DNA from 4 places in the Cupriavidus sp. JZ107 genome. Region 3 is predicted to be linked to each of the others. Evidence: predicted binding sites of a transcription regulator. Region 3 holds the regulator's gene; each other region holds the start of a gene.

Region 1 (5,424 bases), 980 kb from region 3:
CCACTGGGTCGACGAGCGCGACACGCTGTTCCCGGCCGGCCTGCCCGGCAACGTGGTGGCCGAGGCCACCGACACGGCCGAGGCGGTGGTCGACGAGGCACCGCCCGGCAGCTACTTCCTGGTGATGACGCACAGCCACGCGCTGGACCAGGCGCTGTGCGAACGGATCCTGCGGCGCACCGACTTCGCGTACTTCGGGTTGATCGGCTCGAAGACCAAGCGCGCCCGCTTCGAACACCGGATGGTCGAACATGGCATCGACCCGGCTGCCTTTGTACGGATGACCTGCCCGATCGGCGTCGCGGGCATCACCGACAAGGCTCCGGCTATGATTGCAGTTGCCATCGTCGCCCAGCTGCTGCAAGTGCGCGATCAGCGCCTGGCCGCGCTGCGCGCCGACGCACCGGCAGCGCAGCGGGACGGCGGGCAACCGGGCGGCAGCGAAAGCCCCGCCCACCGGTAACCGCGCCGGCCGTCTGTTCGAACACGGACAGCATGCCGGCATCGAAAAAAAGGATTCCCCATGACGCTCGACGCCGCGCTCGCGGACCGCATCCGCCGCACTCCCAAGGCCGAACTGCATGTGCACATCGAAGGGACGCTCGAGCCCGAGCTGATCTTCCGGCTCGCGCAGCGCAACCAGGTCAAGCTGCCTTACCCCAGCGTCGAGGCGCTGCGCGCCGCCTATGCGTTCACCGACCTGCAGTCGTTCCTCGACATCTACTATGCCGGCGCCAGCGTGCTGCTGACCGAGGAAGACTTCTTCGACATGACGATGGCGTACGTCGAGCGCGCGGTCGCCGACAACGTGCGCCACGCGGAAATCTTCTTTGATCCGCAGACGCATACCGCGCGCGGCGTCGACATCGAGGTCGTGATCGACGGCATCGCCGACGCGCTGGCCCAGGCTCGTACGCAGTACGACTTCTCCAGCAGCATGATCCTCTGCTTCCTGCGGCACCTGTCGGAGGAAGACGCGTTCGCCACGCTCGAAGCGGCGCTGCCCTACCGCGACCGCTTCATCGGCGTTGGCCTCGATTCGTCGGAACGCGGCAATCCGCCGGAGAAGTTCGCGCGGGTATTCGCCCGCGCGAAAGAGCTGGGCCTGCATCGCGTCGCCCATGCCGGCGAGGAAGGCCCGGCCGACTATGTCCGCGACGCGCTCGACATCCTGCAGGTCGAGCGGATCGACCACGGCGTGCGTGCGATCGACGACCCCGCGCTGGTCGAGCGTCTCGCGCGCGAACGCATCGCGCTGACGGTCTGCCCGCTGTCGAACCAGAAGCTCAAGGTCTATCCGGACCTGCGCGACCACTCGCTGAAGACGCTGCTGGACGCCGGCGTCGCGGTGACGATCCATTCGGACGACCCGGCCTATTTCGGCGGCTACATGAACGCGAACTGGGAAGCGACCTTCGACGCGCTGCCGCTCGACGCCGCCGACGCGCACCGGCTCGCCCGCAACAGCTTCGAGGCGAGCTTCCTGCGGCCGGCCCTGAAGGCCGAATACCTGACCGAAGTGGACCGCTTCTGGCAATCGGCCAGTCCCCCGGAGCCGGCGCGCGCGGCAACGGCTTGATGCCGTTGCGGCGCTGACCGGCGCAACATCGGCCGGCGCCCCGGCGCCGGCCTTTCCCCACCCCACGACCATGAACCAGACCACCAGCTCCCCTTCCCCGAACGGTACCCTGCGCGCCATCCGCGGCCGCGTGCTGCATTTCCTGCGCGATCCGCAATTCCATGATGACGCGTATCAGTATTGGGAAGACGGTGTGCTGCTGGTCGCGGACGGCCGCATCGTGGCCGCTGGCCCCTACGCCGAGCTGGCACCGTCGATCGCGCCGGGCACCGAGGTGATCGACCATCGCGGCAAGCTGATCGTGCCGGGCTTTATCGATACGCACGTGCACTACCCGCAGACCGACATGATCGCGTCGCCGTCGCCGGGCCTGCTGCACTGGCTTGACACCTATACCTTCCCCGAGGAGCGCCGCTTCGCCGAGCCCGAGTACGCGGCCGGCGTGGCCAGCTTCTTCGCCGACGAGCTGCTGCGCAACGGCACCACCAGCGCGCTGGTCTGGAGCACCGTGCATGCGGCCTCGGCCGACGCGCTGTTCGCCGAGAGCCATCGCCGCAATCTGCGGCTGGCGACCGGCAAGGTGCTGATGGACCGCCACTGTCCTGACTTCCTGCGCGACACCGCCGAGTCCGGCGCGCGCGAATCGGCCGACCTGCTGTCGCGCTGGCACGGCAAGGGCCGCCTGTCGTACGCGATCACGCCGCGCTTCGCGCCGACCTCGACCGAGGCGCAGCTGGCCGCCTGCGGCGAGCTGGCGCGCGCCTACCCCGATGCGCTGATCCAGACCCACGTGGCCGAGAACCGCGACGAGGTCAAATGGGTCGCCGAGCTGTTCCCGCAGGCGCGCAGCTATCTGGACGTCTACGACCAATACGGCCTGCTGCGTCCGGGCGCCTTCTACGGCCATGCGATCCACCTGGACCACGACGATCGCCGCCGGCTGGCCGACACCGGCGCGGCGGTCGCCCACTGCCCGACCTCGAACCTGTTCCTCGGCAGCGGCCTCTACGACTTCCACCAGTCGGACGCGCATCGGCTCAATCTGACGCTGGCCACCGACGTCGGCGGCGGCACCTCGTTCTCGATGCTGCGCACGATGAACGCCGCGCACAAGGTCGCGCGGATGGGCGGCTACCACCTGACCGCGCTGCGGATGTTCTACCTGGCCACGCGCGCGCCGGCCGACGCGCTCGGCTGGGGCGACCGCGTCGGCAGCTTCGCGCCGGGCAACGAGGCCGACTTCATCGTGCTGGACCCGGAGGCCACGCCGCTGCTGGCCCGCCGCAGCGCGCGCTCGGAAACGCTCGAGGAGCAGCTGTTCGCGTTCGCAATGCTGGGTGACGATCGGGTGATCGACAGCGTCTACGTGATGGGCGAGCGGGCGGAAACCGCTGCGGCATAGCGCGTACGGCAGCCATTCTGAAGACACTGGGTCCCCGCCTTCGCGGGGACGACGCGGGTTCCCACATGCACCTGTCGTCCCCGCGCATGCGGGGACCCAGCGGCTTTCGCCTTGGCTTGACCCCGATCAAGGCCGTCGCCATCGATCTGCATTACGCTGGCCCGCGCCATTCGACAATGCCGATCCCGATATGACCACACCCGTTGCACCCGCCGATGCCGTTCCATCCGGCGTTCCACCCGAACCGCTGTCGCCCCACGCTCCGCTGCCGCCCCGCAAGATCATCCGCAGCTGGCTGATTCCGCTGTCCGAACGCAGCACGCCGCGCGCACTGCTGCTGTTCGCGCTGGACGCGTCGCTGTTTGTCGCGGCCCTCGCCGCGCTCGTGATGGCATCGCACTGGCTCGCCAAGCTAGCGCTCGGCGTGCTGGCCGGCATGCTGATCGCGCGCCTGTTCATCCTCGGGCACGATGCCTGCCACCAGAGCCTGACGCCGCGCCGCGGCCTGAACAAATGGCTGGGCCGGATCGCCTTCCTGCCGTCACTGACCCCGTACAGCCTGTGGGAGGTCGGCCACAACGTCGTCCATCACGGCTACACCAACTTGAAGGGCTTCGATTTCGTCTGGGCCCCGTATTCGATGCAGGAGTACGCGGCGCTGCCCTGGTGGCGGCGCGCGCTGGAGCGGCTGTATCGCAACGGCCTGGGCGCCGGGCTGTATTACCTGATCGAGATCTGGTGGCTGAAGCTGTTCTTCCCCAGCCGGCGGCAGATGGCGACACGCCGCCGGATCTTCCTCGCCGACTGCCTGCTGGTAGCCGCCTTCGCGGCGCTGTGGATCGGCACGCTGGTCTGGCTGGCCATGGCGACGCAGCAGTCGGTCGCGCTGCTGCTGGCCGCCGGTTTCGCCGTGCCCTTCCTGGTCTGGAACGCGACGGTGGGCTTCGTGCTGTATGTCCACCATACCCATGAAAGCGTGGCCTGGTACCACAGCAAGGCGATGTGGGCGCGCGCGCAGCCCTTCGTGTCGACCACGGTCCATCTGCGCTTTCGCCATGGCGTCGGCACGCTGCTTCACCACATCATGGAACACACCGCCCACCACGTCGACATGAGCGTGCCCCTGTACCGGCTCAAGCGCGCGCAGGCGCTGCTGGAGCAGGCGCTGCCCGGCCGCATCGTGGTGCAGAACTTCTCGTGGCGCTGGTATTTCGATACCGCGCGCCGCTGCAAGCTGTACGACTTCCACGCGCTGTGCTGGACCGATTTCCGCGGCCGCCGCACCACCACGCCGTCGCCGGTGCCGGCGTAGCGAGCGCGGTCCGACGTAGCGGAGATCGGCGCCGGTATGGACGACCGCCTTGCAGACTGGCTATAATCGCGCTTCCCATTGGGGAGTAGCCGCCCTGCCGCGCGACACCGCGTTGTGCGACAGGGGCGTACGTCAACAGACTTGACCGCTTGCGGTTATGGCGTGCGCAGCTCCGGAACGGTGCAATGCCTGTTCCAGGGCCTGGCGAGACCGATGACGTCGTTTTTCGGCTGGGCCGGGGAAAACGCACGTCATTGGCATCTCGCGATGCGTCCGGCCCGCTGCTCCGAAAACAACGAATGGAATCCCTGCTCGTCTCGACCGGTATCGTCGCCCTCGCGGAAATGGGCGACAAGACCCAACTGCTGTCGCTGATTCTCGCTGCGCGCTACCGCAAGCCCATCCCCATCATCCTCGGCATCCTGATCGCGACACTGGTCAATCATGGCCTGGCGGGCGCCCTCGGCGGCTGGATCACGCAAATGGTCGGCCCGGCGCTGCTGCGCTGGATCCTCGGCCTCGGCTTCATCGCGATGGGCGCATGGATGCTGATCCCCGACAAGCTCGACGAGACCGAAAAGCCCAAGGCGGTCAAGGGCGCGTTCGGCGTACTGTGCGCGACCGTGGTGGTGTTCTTCTTCGCCGAGATGGGCGACAAGACCCAGATCGCCACGGTCGCTCTCGCCGCCCGCTTCAGCACCGATATCCTCGCGGTGGTCGCCGGCACCACGATCGGCATGATGCTGGCCAACGTGCCGGCGGTGCTGCTGGGCGAACGCTTCGCGCACCGGCTGCCGATCAAGCTGGTCCACCGCATCGCCGCGGCGGTGTTCGTCGTGTTGGGGGTGGTGGCGCTGATGGATATCGGGGGCTGATCCTGCCACGCGCTTCGGCCATGGAATGCCGGTCGCCGGCTCTTGCCGATTCTCCCGTCACGTGCGGTCGCAACGGCGGAAGCATAATATTGCAATCGCATCTGCCGGGGGACACTATCATGGCCAGCATGACGATTCCCGATATCGACGACCAGCTTGCCGCGCGCTTGCGCGAACGCGCGGCGTTGCATGGCAAATCCGTGGAAGACGAGGCGCGCGACATCCTGCGCCAGGCACTGTCGTCGCCGCCAGTGGC
Region 2 (5,424 bases), 630 kb from region 3:
CCCGCGCGGCCGTGCCTGATCACCGCCACGTCGTCCGGCTCGCGCGGCGTCTACGGCGGTATCTCTACCGGCGAATGGGGCCTGAAGCGCGGCTGCGCGGTGGCCTATACCGACAAGGGTACCGGCGCCGCGCCGCACGATCTCGCCAACGACACCGTCGCGCTGATCGACGGCACCCGCACCAGCCGCGCCGCCGCCGGCCGCGAGGCGCATTTCGCCGCGCCGATCGACGACAACGCGCGCGCCGCCTTCATCGCCGCGGCGCCGCATCGGCTCGCCTTCAAGCACGCGCATTCGCAGCGCAATCCCGAGAAGGACTGGGGCCTGTTCACGTTGCAGGCGATCGAATTCGGCCTCTGGGCGATCAACGACCGGCATGGCGAGATGCGTGACGGCCAGCGCCGCCGCACCATCGACAAGGACAAGCTGCTGGTGATCGCCTCGAGCCTGTCCAATGGCGGCGGCGCCGCGGTCGCCGCGGCGGAGGCCGACGTGCAGGGCCTGATCGACGGCGTCGCGGTCAGCGAGCCGAACCTGAACATGCCGCAGGACGCCGGCATCACCGTGCGGCGCGGCGGCACGCCGGTGGCCGTCAATGGCCGCACGCTGTACGACTACACGACGATGGCCAACCTGCTGCAGCTGTGCGCGGCGCAGGACCCGGCCAACGCGCAGGCGCCCGCGGTCGGTTTCTACGCGACGCTGGGCACCATTCCGGCCAACCGCTGCGCCGCGCTGGCCAGCGCCGGCATCGTCAAGGGCGCTACGCTGGCCGAGCAGGCCGCCAGCGCCCAGCAGGCGCTGCGCGACTACGGCTGGGAGCCGGAGTCCGCGGTGCTGCACGCCTCGCTGGGCTTCTTTGAGGTCTCCAGCGCGGTGGCGGTGACCTATGCCAATGCGCTGTCGCGCGCCAGCGTGACGGACCGGCTGTGCGGCTACAGCTTCAGCGGCATCAACGCGGCGTTCGAACCGGCGCCGGTGACGCAGGCGCAGATGGCCAACATGTTCGCGACCGGCAACGGCGTGCCGCCGTCGTCGGGCGTGCAGCTGATCAACGACCTGGATCCGCGCGGACCGCGCCGGGATCTGCTGTCGCGCTCGCCGGGCTCGCCGGTCGACGACGCCAACACCGCGGGCGCGCGCTGCCTGCGCGATCTGGTGACCGGCATTTCGCCGCAGGCCCTCGCGCTGCAGGTCGGCCAGCGGCTGACGCTGCGCAACGGCAATCTGCGCGGCAAGCCGGCGCTGATCGTGCACGGCCGCGACGATGCGCTGCTGCCGGTCAACCACACCTCGCGCCCGTACCTGGGGCTGAACCGGCAGCGCGAGGGCGCGGCGAGCCGGCTGTCGTATGTCGAGGTGACCAACGCCCAGCACTTCGACGCGTTCAATGCGCTGGTGCCCGGTTATGGCAACCGCTACGTGCCGCTGCATCTGTACCTGAACCGCGCGCTCGACGCGATGTACGACCATCTGCGCAACGGCACGCCGCTGCCGCCGTCGCAGGTGGTGCGCACGGTGCCGCGCGGTGGTACGCCGAACTCGCCGGCGCCGGCGATCCAGCCGTCCAACGTTCCCGGCTTTGCCGCCAACCCCGCCGCCGGCGACCGCATCGAGGTCACCGGCGGCATCGTCGAGGTCCCGCAGTGACGATGGCCATCCCGCAGCCTTCCCAGCCTTCCGGGCCCGCCGTACCGTCCGCGCCGCGCGTGCTGACGCAGCAGGACTTCGATCGTTTCGCGCGGCTGTCGCGCGACGACAATCCGATCCACTGCGATCCGGCGTTCGCGCGCGGCACCCATTTCGGTGCCACCGTCGCGCACGGCATGCTGCTGTTCTCGCTGCTGTGCGCGCAGATGCAGAGAGGGAGAGCCGGTCCGGTGCTGCCGCTGGCGCAGACGCTGATGTTTCCGCAGCCGACCTATGTCGGCGACGGCGTGGTGGCCGAACTGGCCCCGGGGGAGGGGGCGGCGGGCCGCGTCGCGCTGCGCACCGCGATCCGTTGCGTGCAGCGCGGCGGCCGTGCGCTGCCGCACGCGCAGGCGCCGGTCACCGCGAGCGGCGACGCCGAGCTGCTGCTCGAACCCGATGCGGCCGCGCTGGCCGGGCCGCTCGTGTCCGGTGCAGGCGGCGCGGATGCGGCGGTCTCCGGCGATGCGGCGCTGTACCAGCTCAGGCCCGGGCAGCAGGCCGACGCGGTGCGCGCCTTCGAGAGGGCGGATCTCGACGAGTACGTGGCGCTGAGCGGGGACGCCAATCCGCTGTATGCCGACGCGGCGCTGGCCAGGCGCCGCGGCTTCGACGGCGCCGTGGTGCCGCTGCCGCTGCTGGCCGGCATGTTCTCCGACCTGCTCGGCACGCGGCTGCCGGGGCGCGGCACCGGCTGGATGAAGCAGTCGCTGCGGTTGCGCGCGGCCGCCCGGCTGGGCGAGCCGCTGCGGGCCTCGGTGAGGATCGTGCGGCTGCGCGCCGACAAGGAGCTGGTCAACCTGGCTACCGACATCGCGGGCGAGGATGGCAGGGTGGTGCTGCAGGGCGAGGCGCTGGTGCTGGTCCGCAACCTGGAGCGCAAGCTTGCCGGCGATGCCGGCGGCCTCGCGCAGGGCCGCCAGACCGCGGTTCCTTCCTGATCCGTCCAATGGCGCGCTGCTTGCGCCACATCAAATACGCATCGTTTCGTCTTGAAATGTCACGGCAAAGCCCTATCTTCGGCAGTGACATCCGGTGTCCTGCCGGCCGACGACGCGATGCGCAATGACTGCGCCGCTGGGGCCGCCTCGGGACACGTATCCCAGTGAGGATTTCCCTATGCGTCTTGACAAACTGACTACCCGATTCCAGGAAGCGCTGGCCGATGCCCAGACCCTGGCGATCGGCAACGACAACCAATACATCGAACCGCAGCACCTGCTGCGCGCGCTGCTGGCGCAGAACGACGGCTCGGCGCGCGCGCTGCTCTCGCGCGCCGGCGTCAACATCAACGGCCTGGCCAGCGCGCTGGACGCCGCCATCAAGCGGCTGCCGCAGGTGCAGGGCACCAGCGAGGTCCAGCTCGGCCGCGAGCTGGCGGCGCTGTTCAACGCCACCGAGAAGGAGGCGATCAAGCGCGGCGACCAGTTCGTCGCCAGCGAGCTGTTCCTGCTCGCGGTCGCCGACGACAAGGGCGAGACCGGCCGCATCGCGCGCGAGCATGGCATGAGCCGCAAGTCGCTGGAGGCGGCGATCGACGCGGTACGCGGCGGCGAGTCGGTCAACAGCGCCGATGCCGAGGCCCAGCGCGAGGCGCTGAAGAAGTACACGATCGACCTGACCGAGCGCGCCCGCCTGGGCAAGCTCGATCCGGTGATCGGCCGCGACGACGAGATCCGCCGCGCGATCCAGATCCTGCAGCGCCGCACCAAGAACAACCCGGTGCTGATCGGCGAGCCTGGCGTCGGCAAGACCGCGATTGTCGAGGGCCTGGCGCAGCGCATCGTCAACGGCGAAGTCCCCGAAACGCTGAAGAACAAGCGCGTGCTGGTGCTCGACATGGCGGGCCTGCTGGCCGGCGCCAAGTATCGCGGCGAGTTCGAGGAACGGCTCAAGGCCGTGCTGTCGGACATCGCCAAGGACGAGGGTCAGACCATCGTCTTCATCGACGAGATCCACACGATGGTCGGCGCCGGCAAGGCCGAGGGCGCGATCGACGCCGGCAACATGCTCAAGCCCGCGCTGGCGCGCGGCGAGCTGCACTGCATCGGCGCCACCACGCTGGACGAGTACCGCAAGTACATCGAGAAGGATGCCGCGCTCGAGCGCCGCTTCCAGAAGGTGCTGGTCGACGAGCCGTCGGTCGAGGCGACCATCGCGATCCTGCGCGGCCTGCAGGAAAAGTACGAGCTGCACCACGGTGTCGAGATCACCGACCCGGCCATCGTCGCCGCGGCCGAGCTGTCGCACCGCTATATCACCGACCGTTTCCTGCCGGACAAGGCGATCGACCTGATCGACGAGGCGGCCGCGCGCATCAAGATGGAAATCGACTCCAAGCCGGAGGAGATGGACAAGCTCGAGCGCCGCACGATCCAGCTGAAGATCGAGCGCGAGGCGGTCAAGAAGGAAACCGACGAGGCCTCGCGCAAGCGGCTCGAACTGATCGAGCAGGAGATCGAGCGGCTCGAGAAGGAGTACGCCGACCTCGACGAGATCTGGAAGGCCGAGAAGGGTGCGGCCCAGGGCGCCGCCGCGCTGAAGGAGGAGATCGACAAGATCCGCCTCGAGATCGCGCGGCTGCAGCGCGAGGGCAAGCTCGACAAGGTCGCCGAGCTGCAGTACGGCAAGCTGCCGGAGCTCGAAGGCAAGCTCAAGGCCGCTACCGCGGCCGAGGCCAGCGAGCAGAAGCAGCCGAACCGGCTGCTGCGCACGCAGGTCGGCGCCGAGGAGATCGCCGAGGTGGTCAGCCGCGCAACCGGCATTCCGGTGGCCAAGATGATGCAGGGCGAGCGCGAGAAGCTGATCGCGATGGAGGACTATCTGCACAAGCGGGTGGTCGGCCAGGACGAGGCCGTGCGGCTGGTGTCCGACGCGATCCGCCGTTCGCGCGCGGGCCTGGCCGACGAGAACAAGCCGTATGGCTCGTTCCTGTTCCTCGGTCCGACCGGCGTCGGCAAGACCGAGCTGTGCAAGGCGCTGGCCGAGTTCCTGTTCGATTCGCAGGAGCACCTGATCCGCATCGACATGAGCGAATTCATGGAGAAGCACAGCGTGTCGCGGCTGATCGGCGCGCCGCCGGGCTATGTCGGCTACGAGGAGGGCGGTTACCTGACCGAGGCGGTACGGCGCAAGCCGTACAGCGTGGTGCTGCTCGACGAAGTCGAGAAGGCCCACCCGGATGTGTTCAACGTGCTGCTGCAGGTGCTCGACGATGGCCGGCTGACCGATGGCCAGGGCCGCACCGTGGACTTCAAGAACACGGTGATCGTGATGACCTCGAACCTGGGCTCGCAGATCATCCAGCAGATGAGCGGCGAACCGCACGAGGCCGTCAAGGGCGCCGTGTGGCAGGAGGTCAAGACGCAGTTCCGGCCCGAGTTCCTGAACCGCATCGACGAAGTGGTGGTGTTCCACGCGCTCGACCAGAAGCACATCGAGTCGATCGCGAAGATCCAGCTGCAGCGGCTGCAGGCGCGTCTTGCCCGCATGGACATGGCGCTGGAGGTCAGCGACGCGGCGCTCGAGCGCATCGCCAGCGCGGGCTACGATCCGGTGTTCGGCGCCCGCCCGCTGAAGCGCGCGATCCAGCAGCAGATCGAAAACCCGGTCGCGCGGCTGATCCTGGAGGGCAAGTTCGCCGCCAAGGATGTCGTGCCGGTGGACTACCGGGATGGGGAGTTCACGTTTGGGCGGGTGGTGCATTGACCCGCAGGGCGACAGTCGTTTCGGCGA
Region 3 (5,424 bases):
TTCCGCAACATCGACCGCATCGACCGCATCGACCGCATCGACCGCATCGACCGCAGCGACCTCATCGACCGCAGCGACCGCGACCGCATCGACGCCATCCGCCTGCGCCACACCTTCCGGCGCCGCGGCGAAGGTTTCCTCATCGGCGCCGGCCGCGGTGGCGACCTCTTCGAAGTCGATGGCGCCCTGGTTCAGCAGCGCTGCCTGGACCTGCGCCTGCGGATCCTCCAGCGGCGGCAGTTCATCCAGCGTACGCAGCCCCAGGTCGTCGAGGAAGGTCTTGGTGGTTGCGTACAGCGCCGGCTTGCCGGGCACGTCGCGATGGCCAATGACCTCGATCCAGCTGCGATCCTCGAGCTTCTTGATGACCTCGGTGCTGACCGTGACGCCGCGGATTTCCTCGATATCGCCGCGCGTGACCGGCTGGCGATAGGCGATGATGGCCAGCGTCTCCATCACCGCGCGCGAATATTTGGGCGGCTTTTCGGGATTGAGCCGGTCAAGGTATTCGCGCATCGCCGGACGGCTCTGGAAGCGCCAGCCGCTCGCCAGCGCCACCAGTTCGACACCGCGCGGCTCCCAGTCCTTGCGCAACTCCTCCAGCAGAACACGGATCGTGTCGGCGCCGACATCGTCGGCGAACAAGCGGCGCAGATCGGCGACGCGCAGCGGCTCCTGCGCGCAGATCAGCGCCGTCTCGAGGACGATTTTCGCCTCTTGGGTATTCATGTTGTGGTGTGCGGCCTGTCTTTGCATCTGCGTCCGTGACACCCGGACGCGCTGGAGATTGGTCGATTCAGCGGCGCGCGTTCCGCTTCAGGGACGCCTGCCGCCATTCATCGCGCAGCCGACCGGGATGCTTGCCGCATCGGGTCCGCGCGCTTCTCATCGGTGCATCGATTGCCGGTCCGTTCCGGCAGAAGATCGTCCGCCCGTCTCCCGATATCGGTCGGCGGAAGGACCAGCGTGTCGCGCCGTCTCCCCTGTTGCGGCCGACACGCCCGGACAGCCGCGACCGTCCGGAATGCGAGACAACTTGGTCATGGCCTGGCGTGCAGCCTGTCGGGCCCCTCGCTGCCACGCCGCTGGCCGGTATTCTTGGCCGATGTCGACATCGGATGTTCTAGCCGGACAGTGCGGGGAGGGAGATGGGTATGGATACCCATGAGTGCCTTGACAGACGCCTGGATCAAGCGCGACCGGGCGACCACGACACCTGCGCGAAAGCGGCCCGGTCGCCGTGGCTTCCCGCGATTGTATGGCATTCCCGCGCCGGCCTGCAACCGCGGCCTTGGCGGGCGGGCGGCGCCCGGCCTCACAGGGTCAGGCAGAAGCCGTGCGCGGCCAGCGTCTCGGGCAGCATCGCGGCCCGCGCAAGACCGGCCGCGCCAAACAGCGCGACGGCCGCGCCGATGCCGCGGCGGACCCACGGCCGGCGCGCCAGCACGCGCAGGCCGGCCGACAGGCTCGACAGCATCAGCAGATTGGGCAGCGTACCGAGGCCGAAGGCCAGCATTACCAGCGCGCCGGACGCGGCGCTGCCGGCCAGCAAGGCCAGCGCGAGCGCGGCGTAGACCATGCCGCAGGGCACCAGCCCCCAGGCCAGTCCGGCGACGTAGCGGCGCAACAGGCGCCGGGCGCCGCGCGGGGCCGCGCCAGTTTCCTTGCGCGCGATGGCCCTTGCGCCCCAGCGCGCCCAGCGCGCGGCGAGCCGCCGCGCCACGGCATCGACGCCGGGGATCGCTCCAACCAGCCGCGCGGCACCCAACGTCCACAGCCCCGCCAGCAGCAGGCTCGCGCTGCCGGCGGCGAACAGCGCCCGCTGCACGGGCAGATACTGCGCCTTCCAGGCGGCCGCGCCGACCGCGCCCAGCAATGCGCCGAGCAAGGCGTAGGCGCTCAGGCGGCCGGCATGCAGCACCAGCAGTTCGCGCACCCACGCCGCGCGGCTGCGGTACAGCGCCACCGGCGCGGCCTGCCCGGCATCGTTGCCCTCGAGCACCAGCGCGATGCCGCCGCACATCGCCGCACAGTGGACGCCGCCCAACAGCGCCAGCAGAAACACGCTGGCCAGTACGCCGATCGCCATGTCAGGCTCCCCTCGCCGGCATGGGGCACGGTAGAATGGCCGCTTGCTTCACGCCCATCGCGCCCATCGCGCCGTCGATGGCAGTCCCTTCCCTTCGCGCGGATTCCAATTGCTGAACGCCATTCCCCTGAACGACCAATCGACCCGCTGCTCCACCTGCTCGCTGGGACAGCTGTGCCTGCCGGTCGGCATGTCGGCGCAGGACGTCGAGAAGATGGACACGCTGGTGCAGGAGCGCGTGCGCGTGCGCAAGGGCGAACCGCTGTATCGCCTCGGCGATCCGCTCGACGCGGTCTATGCGATCCGCTTCGGCACGCTGAAGACCCACGTGACGATGGAAGACGGCCGCGCGCAGATCACCGGCTTTCATCTGCCCGGCGAAGTGGTCGGCTTCGATGGGCTGACCGAGATGCGGCATGCGTCGGACGCGACCGCGCTCGAGGACACCGAGGTCTGCGTGGTGCGCTACGACGAGATCCAGACGCTGTCGGCCTCGCTGCCTTCGCTGCAGCACCAGTTCATGCGGCTGATGAGCCGGGAAATCACGCAGGACCAGATGATGCTGATTACGCTGGGCTCGATGCGCGCGGAGGAGCGGCTGGCGGGCTTCCTGATCAGCCTGTCCGAGCGCCTGTCGGCACGCGGCTATTCGCCGTCCGAGTTCGTGCTGCGGATGAGCCGCGAGGAAATCGGCAGCTATCTGGGCCTGAAGCTCGAGACCGTCAGCCGGCTGTTCTCGCGCTTCGCCGAGGCCGGCCTGATCCAGATCCGTCAGCGCCACGTAAAGCTGGTCGACATGGACGGCATCCGCCAGCTGCTGGGCAAGACCGCCTGCTGATCCCCGCGCGGCAGTCGCGGCAGTGACGCCCGCGGCAGCCGCTGCCAGCATTGCCATCGCCCTACTCCAGTTCGTCGGCCGCCGACATCGGCGACGACATCGGGGCCAGCATCGATGCCGGCAGCATGCACAGCGTCAGCGCGCTGGACAGCGCGCACACCGCCCACGCGACCGCGAAGCCGATCGTATAGATGGCGCCGTGCGACAGCTCGAGCGGCCGCCCGAAGACGCGCAGATCGCGCGGATCGATCAGCGAAAACACCAGCACGAAGGCCACGGCCGCGCCGACGAAGGCGGGCCACAGCACCCACATTAGCCAGCGCGCCTTCATGGCCGTGCCACCGTCCGAGCATTGGGCCCCTCGCCCACGCCCCGCCCGCCCGGTGTTGCCGGCGCCGAGGTTGCGGCGGTCTGCCGAATCACCAGCCCCTGACGCACCACGCCGTCGACGATCGGCCGGTCCGCGTGCCGCAGCGCGACCCAGATCGTCACCGCACAGCCGATCATCGCCAGCGCCGGGCCACTGATCAGCAGCCACGGCCACGGCTCCTTCCACCACGGTTTGCATTGGGACATGTCGATGCCTCGTTACGGTTGGTCGGGAACGAAAAAGCGGGTGGACTGCCGCACCTGCGCGCGCTCGGCTCCGGGTCCGGCCCCAGGCGCTGCGGGCGAGCCGCTGACGACGATGTCGACCACATGGGTGCCCGACGCGGCCTGCTCCAGCGGCACGCGCAACCGCAGCGGCAGCAGCCGGTTCGACGTCGGCGCCAGATGGCCGGCAGCGCGCTCGTATTCGACGGACAGCCCCGGCAGGCCAGGACTTTCCGCCGCGATGGCCACGTCCAGTTCGCCTTCGGTGGTGTTGATCAGCTGCAGCCGGTAGACGTTCTCGATCCAGCGCCCTTCCACTTCGCGCGCCAGCGCCTGCCGGTCGCGGATGATGTCCACCTTCAGCGGCGTGCGCACCGCGACCGACCAGACGAAGCCGCCGGCCAGCGCCAGCCACAGCACCGCATACAGCACGATGCGCGGGCGTACCACGCGGCGGCGCGCATTGGCCGCGGACAGCGCGCGCCGCATCGCGTTCTCGGAGGTGTAGCGAATCAGTCCGCGCGGATAGCGCATCTTGTCCATGACCTGGTTGCAGGCATCGATGCAGGCCCCGCAGCCGATGCACTCGTACTGCAGCCCGTCGCGGATATCGATGCCGGTCGGGCACACCTGCACGCAGATGCTGCAGTCCACGCAGTCGCCGATGCCCAGCGCGCGCGGGTCGGCCTTGCGCGAGCGCGAGCCGCGCGGCTCGCCGCGCTGCGTGTCGTAGGTCACCACATAGGTGTCCTTGTCGACCATCACGCTCTGGAACCGCGCATACGGGCACATGTACTTGCAGACCTGCTCGCGCATGAAGCCGGCGTTGCCCCAGGTGGCGAACGCGTAGAAGCCGATCCAGAACGTTTCCCACGGCCCGGTGGACAGGTCCAGCACCGCACGGCCCAGCGCGTCGATCGGCGAGAAGTAGCCGACGAAGGTAAAGCCCGTCCACAGCGCGATCGCGATCCACAGCAGATGCTTGGTCGCCTTCAGCCGCAGCTTGCGCGCGCCCCAGCGTTCGCCGTCGAGCCGGATGCGCGCGATGCGGTCGCCCTCGACCTTGCGCTCGATCCACAGGAAGATCTCGGTGTAGACCGTCTGCGGACAGGCATAGCCGCAGAACAGCCGTCCGGCGATCGCGGTGAACAGGAACAGCGACAGCGCCGAGATCACCAGCAGTACGGCCAGGTAGATCACGTCCTGCGGCCACAGCACCAGGCCGAACAGATAGAACTTGCGCGCGCCGAGGTCGAACAGCACCGCCTGGCGGCCGTTCCATTGCAGCCACGGCGTGCCGTAGAACACCAGCTGCGTGGCCAGCACCATGGCGATGCGCCAGTTGGCGAAGGCCCCGCTTACGGCGCGCGGATAGATCTTGCGCCGGACCTCGTACAGCGAGGCCTCGGCCGAGTCGATGCCTGGCGCGTTCATGGCTGCTCCGGACGAGTCGGCATGCGAGACCGGTTGCCGCAAGCGATGTCCATCATTGCCCCGCGGCCGGCATCGTGCCGTTGTCGGCCGACAGTCCCCACACGTATGCGGTCAGCATGCGGATGCGCTCGGGCGTCAGGATGTCCTCGTGCGCGGGCATCCGGTTGTCGTGTCCCTGCAGGATCGCCTTGACGATATTCGCCTCGGCGCTGCCGTGCAGCCAGACCTTGTCGGTCAGGTTGGGCGCGCCGAGCGCCTGGTTACCCTTGCCGGCGCCACCGTGGCAGGCGACGCAGGTCGACTTGAACAACGGCTCGCCGCGTGCCGCGCGGATCGGGTTGAAGGCCAGGCCCGCCAGCGATCGCACGTATTGCGCGACATCGCCGGCGCCCTTCTCGTCGATGACGGCGGCGAACGACGGCATCACGCCATGCCGGCCCTTGGCGATGCTGTGCATGATCGTGGCCGG
Region 4 (5,424 bases), on a different replicon from region 3:
GAGGTCAAGCGGCTGCTCGACGCCGCGGTGGCGATGCCGACCGCGTCGGCCAGCCTCGAAGACCGTATCGACCGTGTGGTGCTGCATCCGGTGTTCGGCCTGGCGATCCTCGCCGTGCTGCTGTTCCTGATGTTCCAGGCGGTGTTCTCGTGGGCCGAGCCGATCATGGAAGGCATCGAGGGCGGCGTGGCCTATGCCGGCGAACTGGTCGGCGGCCTGCTGCCCGATGGCCTGCTGCGCAGCCTGATCGTCGACGGCCTGATCGCCGGCCTGGGCAGCGTGGTGGTGTTCCTGCCGCAGATCCTGATCCTGTTCCTGTTCATCCTGACGCTGGAAGAATCGGGCTATCTGCCGCGCGCGGCGTTCCTGCTCGACCGGCTGATGATGGGCGCCGGGCTGTCGGGCCGGTCGTTCATCCCGCTGCTGTCGAGCTTTGCCTGCGCGATTCCCGGCATCATGGCCACCCGCACGATCCAGGACCCGCGCGACCGGCTGACCACGATCCTGGTCGCACCGCTGATGACCTGCTCGGCGCGGCTGCCGGTCTATGCGCTGCTGATCGGCGCCTTCATTCCGGCGGACACGGTGATGGGCGTGTTCAACCTGCAGGGGCTGGTCCTGTTCGCGCTCTATGTGGCCGGCATCGTCAGCGCGCTGGTGGTCGCCTATGCGCTGAAGTTCTTCCGCCGCGACCGCACCGAGCATCCGCTGCTGATGGAGCTGCCGGCCTACCGCATTCCGAATCCGCGCGATGTGCTGATCGGCTTGTGGGAACGCGCCCGCATCTTCCTGTCGCGCGTCGGCAAGGTGATCCTGACGCTCACCGTGCTGCTGTGGTTCCTGGCGACCTTCCCGTCCCCGCCCGAAGGCGCGACGCTGCCGCCGATCGACTACAGCTTCGCCGGCATGATCGGCCATGCGCTGGAGAAGGTGTTCGCGCCGGTCGGCTTCAACTGGCAGATCTGTATCGCGCTGGTGCCGGGCCTGGCCGCGCGCGAGGTCGCGGTCGGCGCGCTGGCGACCGTCTACGCGCTGTCGGGCAGCGAGGACACCGTGGCCGCGCAGCTCGCGCCGATGATCGCCGCGCAATGGTCGCTGGCCACCGCGCTGGCGCTGCTGGCGTGGTTCGTGTTCGCCCCGCAGTGCATCTCGACGCTGGCCGTGATCCGCCGTGAAACGAACTCGTGGAAGGTGATGGCGGCCTCCACGCTCTATCTGGCGGGCCTGGGCTATCTGGCGGCATTCGTGACCTATCGCGTGGCGCTGCTGTTCAGCTAAGGCATTCGGAAGCCATCATGTCGCTCTATCACGTCGTCGAATCCGTGCTGGTGCCGCTGATCGTGCTGGTCTGCGCGCTGTCGGTGGCGGCGCGCTACATGCCGCGCACGCGCGAGCGCGTCAAGGCGGCGCTGGCGGCAAGCCTCGGCGGCGCGCAAGCACGCGGATGGCGCGCGCGGCTGGTGGCACGGCTGGCGCCGCAGGCGGTGGCATCGGGTTGCGCCACCGGCTGCGACAGCGGCGGCTGCAACAGCTGCGACAGCAATACGTCGAGCAATACGACGAACTCCGCGCCCGCCGCGCAGGAGAAACCGATCCGCATCGTGCGCAAACCGCAGGGCAAGGGCTAGGCGCGATCCTGCCTCAGGCACCGCAGTTCGACGAAGCCGGCTTTGCCGGCTTTTTTCTTGCCCGGAACCCTGTCGTCACCGCGTATGCGGGGACCCAGTGGCTTTCAAAGACGCTGGGTTCCCGCCTGCGCGGGAACGACGGCATGGACCTTTGCTTTAGGTCAAACGGGTCAGAGGCCGGCAACGGCACACTCGGCATGGGGTCTTTCCCAGTCCTGTCGATAACAACATGAGCCCGATGCAATCTCCTCGTACCCGATTGGCAATGGCCGCCGTGGCGGCCGCGATGATGGCCTTTACCCCGCTGCACGCCGGCGCGGCAGATGCCGCCGCCCACCCATCCGGCACCGAACCCGAAGGCAACTGGATGGTCCGCCTGCGCGGCACCTATCTCGACTTTGCACAGAAGTCCGACCCCGTCGGCGGCGCCGGTGCCTCGGACCGGATCGGCGTCAACAACAAGTGGATCCCCGAGCTGGATGTCACCTACTTCTTCACGCCGCACCTCGCCGCGGAACTCGTGCTGACCGTTCCGCAGAAGCAGGACGTCTATCTCGACGACAACCGGATCGGATCGTTCAAGCATCTGCCGCCGACGCTGCTGCTGCAGTATCACTTCCGCCCGCACGCCACGTTGCGGCCTTATGTCGGCGCGGGGCTCAACTTCACGCGGATCTGGGACGCCGATATCGCCGGCAATACGCTGTCGCTGGACCGCTGGAGCATCGCGCCCGCGCTGCAGATCGGCATGGACTACCGGCTGACGCGCAACTGGTTCCTGAATGCGGACATCAAGAAGGTGTGGCTGTCCAGCGATGTGAAGGCGGCCGGCGCCAAGGTGTCGGAGGTCAAGCTCGACCCGTGGCTGTTCAGCGTTGGCCTCGGATACCGGTTCTGAGCGGCGGACTGCGGTCACGCAGAAATGGGTACGCTGCGTATCCGAACACCTCAACGTCGTCCCCGCGCAGGCGGGGACCCAGTGGCTTTGAAAGACGCTGGGGCCGCTTGCACGGGAACGACGTGTTCAGATCGCGCTGCCGTTGATCGTCACCGACAATCGCTGCCCGCTTTGCCTGACGCTGCAGCTCGCGGTCAGCGAGAACTCGCCCGGGGTCAGCGGCGTCACGCCGACCTGGCCCGGATGCGTGGCCGGGGTCACGGCGATATTGCCTGACTGTTGCCAGTCCCATGCCTCGCATTCGACGAAGGTCAGCGCGGTGCCGCGATGCCTGACGGTCGCGGTGACCGGAATCGGCAGCGGCGGCATCGTCGCGATACGCAGCGGCTGCGGGCCGTCGTAGACCAGCGTCCAGGTCGGCTGCTCGGTCACCGTCAGGCCGGCGCTCGGCGTGGCGTCGAGCTGTTTGCTGGTGGCGGTGATTTTCAACAGGCTCTGCAGCGGATCGGCGCCATTGGGACGGCTGGTGTTCAACGTGAAGCCGCGCCCGCTTGCGGTTTGTACGACCGACAGCGACGGCGAGGTGCTTGCGTACGACCATTGGCCGTCGAACTGCGCGGTCGCATCGGTGCCGTCGCTGCGCATCACGCGCGCCGACAGCGTTGCCGGATAGCCGTTCAGGATCGCGATCGCATCGATCGGCGTGCCGTTGCGCAGCAGCTCGAGCGTATAGCCGTAGCTGCCGTTCTTCAGCACGACGACCGCGATCCGGGCGGCCAACGCGGCGCCATTAGGCGCCGTCACGCCGATCGTGACCGTGCCCTCGACCGTGCTGCTGGTCGACGGATTGACGCCGTGCAGCGTCGCGCGCTCGCGATCTGCACTCAGCTGGATGCCGGTAGCCGAACTCGCCCAGGCCCAGTCGTGCACGGCGGCGGACACATCGATGCCGTCGCCATCGAGCAGCGTGGCGCGGATCTGCCGCGTTTCGCCATTGGCCAAGGTCAGTAGCGGATGCGACACCGCGAGGCTGTAGTTGTGGCTGGCCGCGACCGTGATCGTGGCGGTCTGCACCGGCAGCGCGATCGCCTTGCCGTCGGCACCGTTGATGGTCGCGGCGACCTGCACGGTGACGGTACCCGCGGCGATGCCGGTCACGACCGCGGCGCCGGCGACGTTGGCGCTTGGTGTCACCGTGGCGACCGCGGGATCGGACGAGGTCCACGCGTAGCTGCCCTGGGCGGTGACGTCCCTGCCGTTGCTGTCGACGACGACGGCCGCAAGGGTCAGCGTGCGGCCCACGCCGACCTGTCCCGCCGATTGTCCGAGTGTCACGGTATAGCTGACCGTCGTCGGTGATCCGTTGGAGCCTGGACCTGACGAGCTGCCGGAGCCCGAGCCTGAACTCGGATTCGCCCCCGCACCATCGCCGCCCCCGCCTCCACCGCACGCGGCCAATACCATTGCCGTCAGCGCCGCCGCGACCCAGGCGAGCGGCTTCGATCCCGTTCCCGTTCCCGTTCCGATCATGATGTCTCCCCGTTGGCTGGGACAATGTCCCCCTTCAGGCTAGGCGCGACGCAACTGACGCTGTACCGGCCAGGCGGTGGACCACCGCCGCGGTTTGCGTGTGGCAGCACGCGTTCAGGTACGAGGTCGCGCTGGCGATCTCATTCATTTGGCCGAGGCCACCGCGTGACGACGCACGGCGAAAGCACGGATGCACGCTTGACGAGTCGACGCTCGATGCACTACGCTTTGTCGCTGCTACACGCGTTTCCACACCGTCGACTCCCGACACACTCACACCAGCCAGCACGATGTCCGTTGCGCCGACCGTCCACCGCCAAGCCGCCGATGCCCTGTGCATCGCCGCGTCGGCGCGCGTGCGTCGTGCGATCGCCATCGACGGCTTCGGCTCGGTCCCTGCGCTCGTCCGCGCGCTCTCCTCGCTACAACTAGACCTACCGATCGGTTGCCGGGCCTAGCGCCCCGTGGCAGTTCGGCAGCCTGTCGCCACCTTTCCGTTCGCATTGGCACGCCGCTATCGATTTCGATTGCGGTCCTGATCGGTATTCGGCCCTCCGATCGTCCGATCGTCCGACCGTCCGCTCGCCATGCGGCCCCGTTTTCCCCTTGCTATCGCGAATTCCTCGCGAGGAGGACCCGTTCATGCTGCGCAACCCCGCCGTCAAATACCGTCCCGCCGCCACCGTCGATCTGCCGGATCGCAGCTGGCCCAACCAGCGCATCACGCGCGCGCCGATCTGGATGAGCACCGATCTGCGCGATGGCAACCAGGCGCTGATCGAACCGATGAGCGTGGCAAGCAAGCTGCGCTTCTTCGAGCAGCTGGTGAAGATCGGCCTGAAGCAGATCGAGGTCGCGTTCCCATCGGCATCGCAGACCGATTTCGACTTCGTGCGCATGCTGATCGAGCAGGACCGCATTCCCGATGATGTGACGATCGTCGTGCTGACGCAGGCGCGCGACGACCTGATCCGCCGCACGATCGATTCGCTGCGCGGCGCACCGCGCGCGGTCGTGCATCTGTACAACCCGATCGCGCCGGCGTTTCGCCGCATCGTGTTCGGTGCGAGCCGCGACGAGGTCAAGCAGATCGCGTTGGCCGGCACGCGGCTGATTCGTGAACTGACCGACGCGATTCCCGGCACCGCCTGGACCTACGAGTATTCGCCGGAGACCTTCAGCATGACCGAGCTCGACTTCGCGCTCGAGGTCAGCGACGCGGTCGCCGATATCTGGGAACCGAGCGCGGCGCGGCCGATGATCCTGAACCTGCCGAGCACCGTGGAGTGCAGCACGCCCAATGTGTTCGCCGACCAGATCGAATGGATGCATCGCCATCTCGCGCGCCGTGCCGACATCGTGCTGTCG

Evidence for each region. Region 3 encodes FNR, which switches genes on or off when oxygen is low (the NO sensors DNR and NnrR bind a similar motif). Its sites were predicted from a motif close to TTGATNNNNATCAA; they were not measured.
Region 1: the regulator FNR is predicted to act here: its motif matches at 3,098-3,111, upstream of M1D55_RS20250 (fatty acid desaturase).
Region 2: the regulator FNR is predicted to act here: its motif matches at 2,651-2,664, upstream of clpB (ATP-dependent chaperone ClpB).
Region 4: the regulator FNR is predicted to act here: its motif matches at 1,780-1,793, upstream of M1D55_RS00485 (OmpW/AlkL family protein).

The regions. Positions count from the first base shown of each region.
Region 1 covers NZ_CP096481.1:2,338,020-2,343,443, forward strand. Annotated here, with positions in the region: gene xdhC (xanthine dehydrogenase accessory protein XdhC) at 1-463, shown strand, start outside; gene M1D55_RS20240 (adenosine deaminase) at 524-1,579, shown strand; gene guaD (guanine deaminase) at 1,650-2,981, shown strand; gene M1D55_RS20250 (fatty acid desaturase) at 3,172-4,293, shown strand; yybP-ykoY riboswitch at 4,362-4,535, shown strand; gene M1D55_RS20255 (TMEM165/GDT1 family protein) at 4,593-5,168, shown strand; gene M1D55_RS20260 (FitA-like ribbon-helix-helix domain-containing protein) at 5,288-5,424, shown strand, end outside.
Region 2 covers NZ_CP096481.1:1,996,186-2,001,609, reverse strand. Annotated here, with positions in the region: gene M1D55_RS18450 (D-(-)-3-hydroxybutyrate oligomer hydrolase) at 1-1,650, shown strand, start outside; gene M1D55_RS18445 (MaoC/PaaZ C-terminal domain-containing protein) at 1,653-2,630, shown strand; gene clpB (ATP-dependent chaperone ClpB) at 2,809-5,397, shown strand.
Region 3 covers NZ_CP096481.1:1,362,868-1,368,291, reverse strand. Annotated here, with positions in the region: gene scpB (SMC-Scp complex subunit ScpB) at 1-729, opposite strand, end outside; gene M1D55_RS15685 (sulfite exporter TauE/SafE family protein) at 1,316-2,089, opposite strand; gene fnr (fumarate/nitrate reduction transcriptional regulator Fnr) at 2,280-2,927, shown strand; gene M1D55_RS15675 (hypothetical protein) at 2,989-3,258, opposite strand; gene M1D55_RS15670 (FixH family protein) at 3,255-3,503, opposite strand; gene ccoG (cytochrome c oxidase accessory protein CcoG) at 3,516-4,955, opposite strand; gene ccoP (cytochrome-c oxidase, cbb3-type subunit III) at 5,008-5,424, opposite strand, start outside.
Region 4 covers NZ_CP096480.1:108,553-113,976, reverse strand. Annotated here, with positions in the region: gene feoB (ferrous iron transporter B) at 1-1,278, shown strand, start outside; gene M1D55_RS00490 (DUF6587 family protein) at 1,296-1,628, shown strand; gene M1D55_RS00485 (OmpW/AlkL family protein) at 1,858-2,526, shown strand; gene M1D55_RS00480 (hypothetical protein) at 2,653-3,861, opposite strand; gene leuA (2-isopropylmalate synthase) at 4,699-5,424, shown strand, end outside.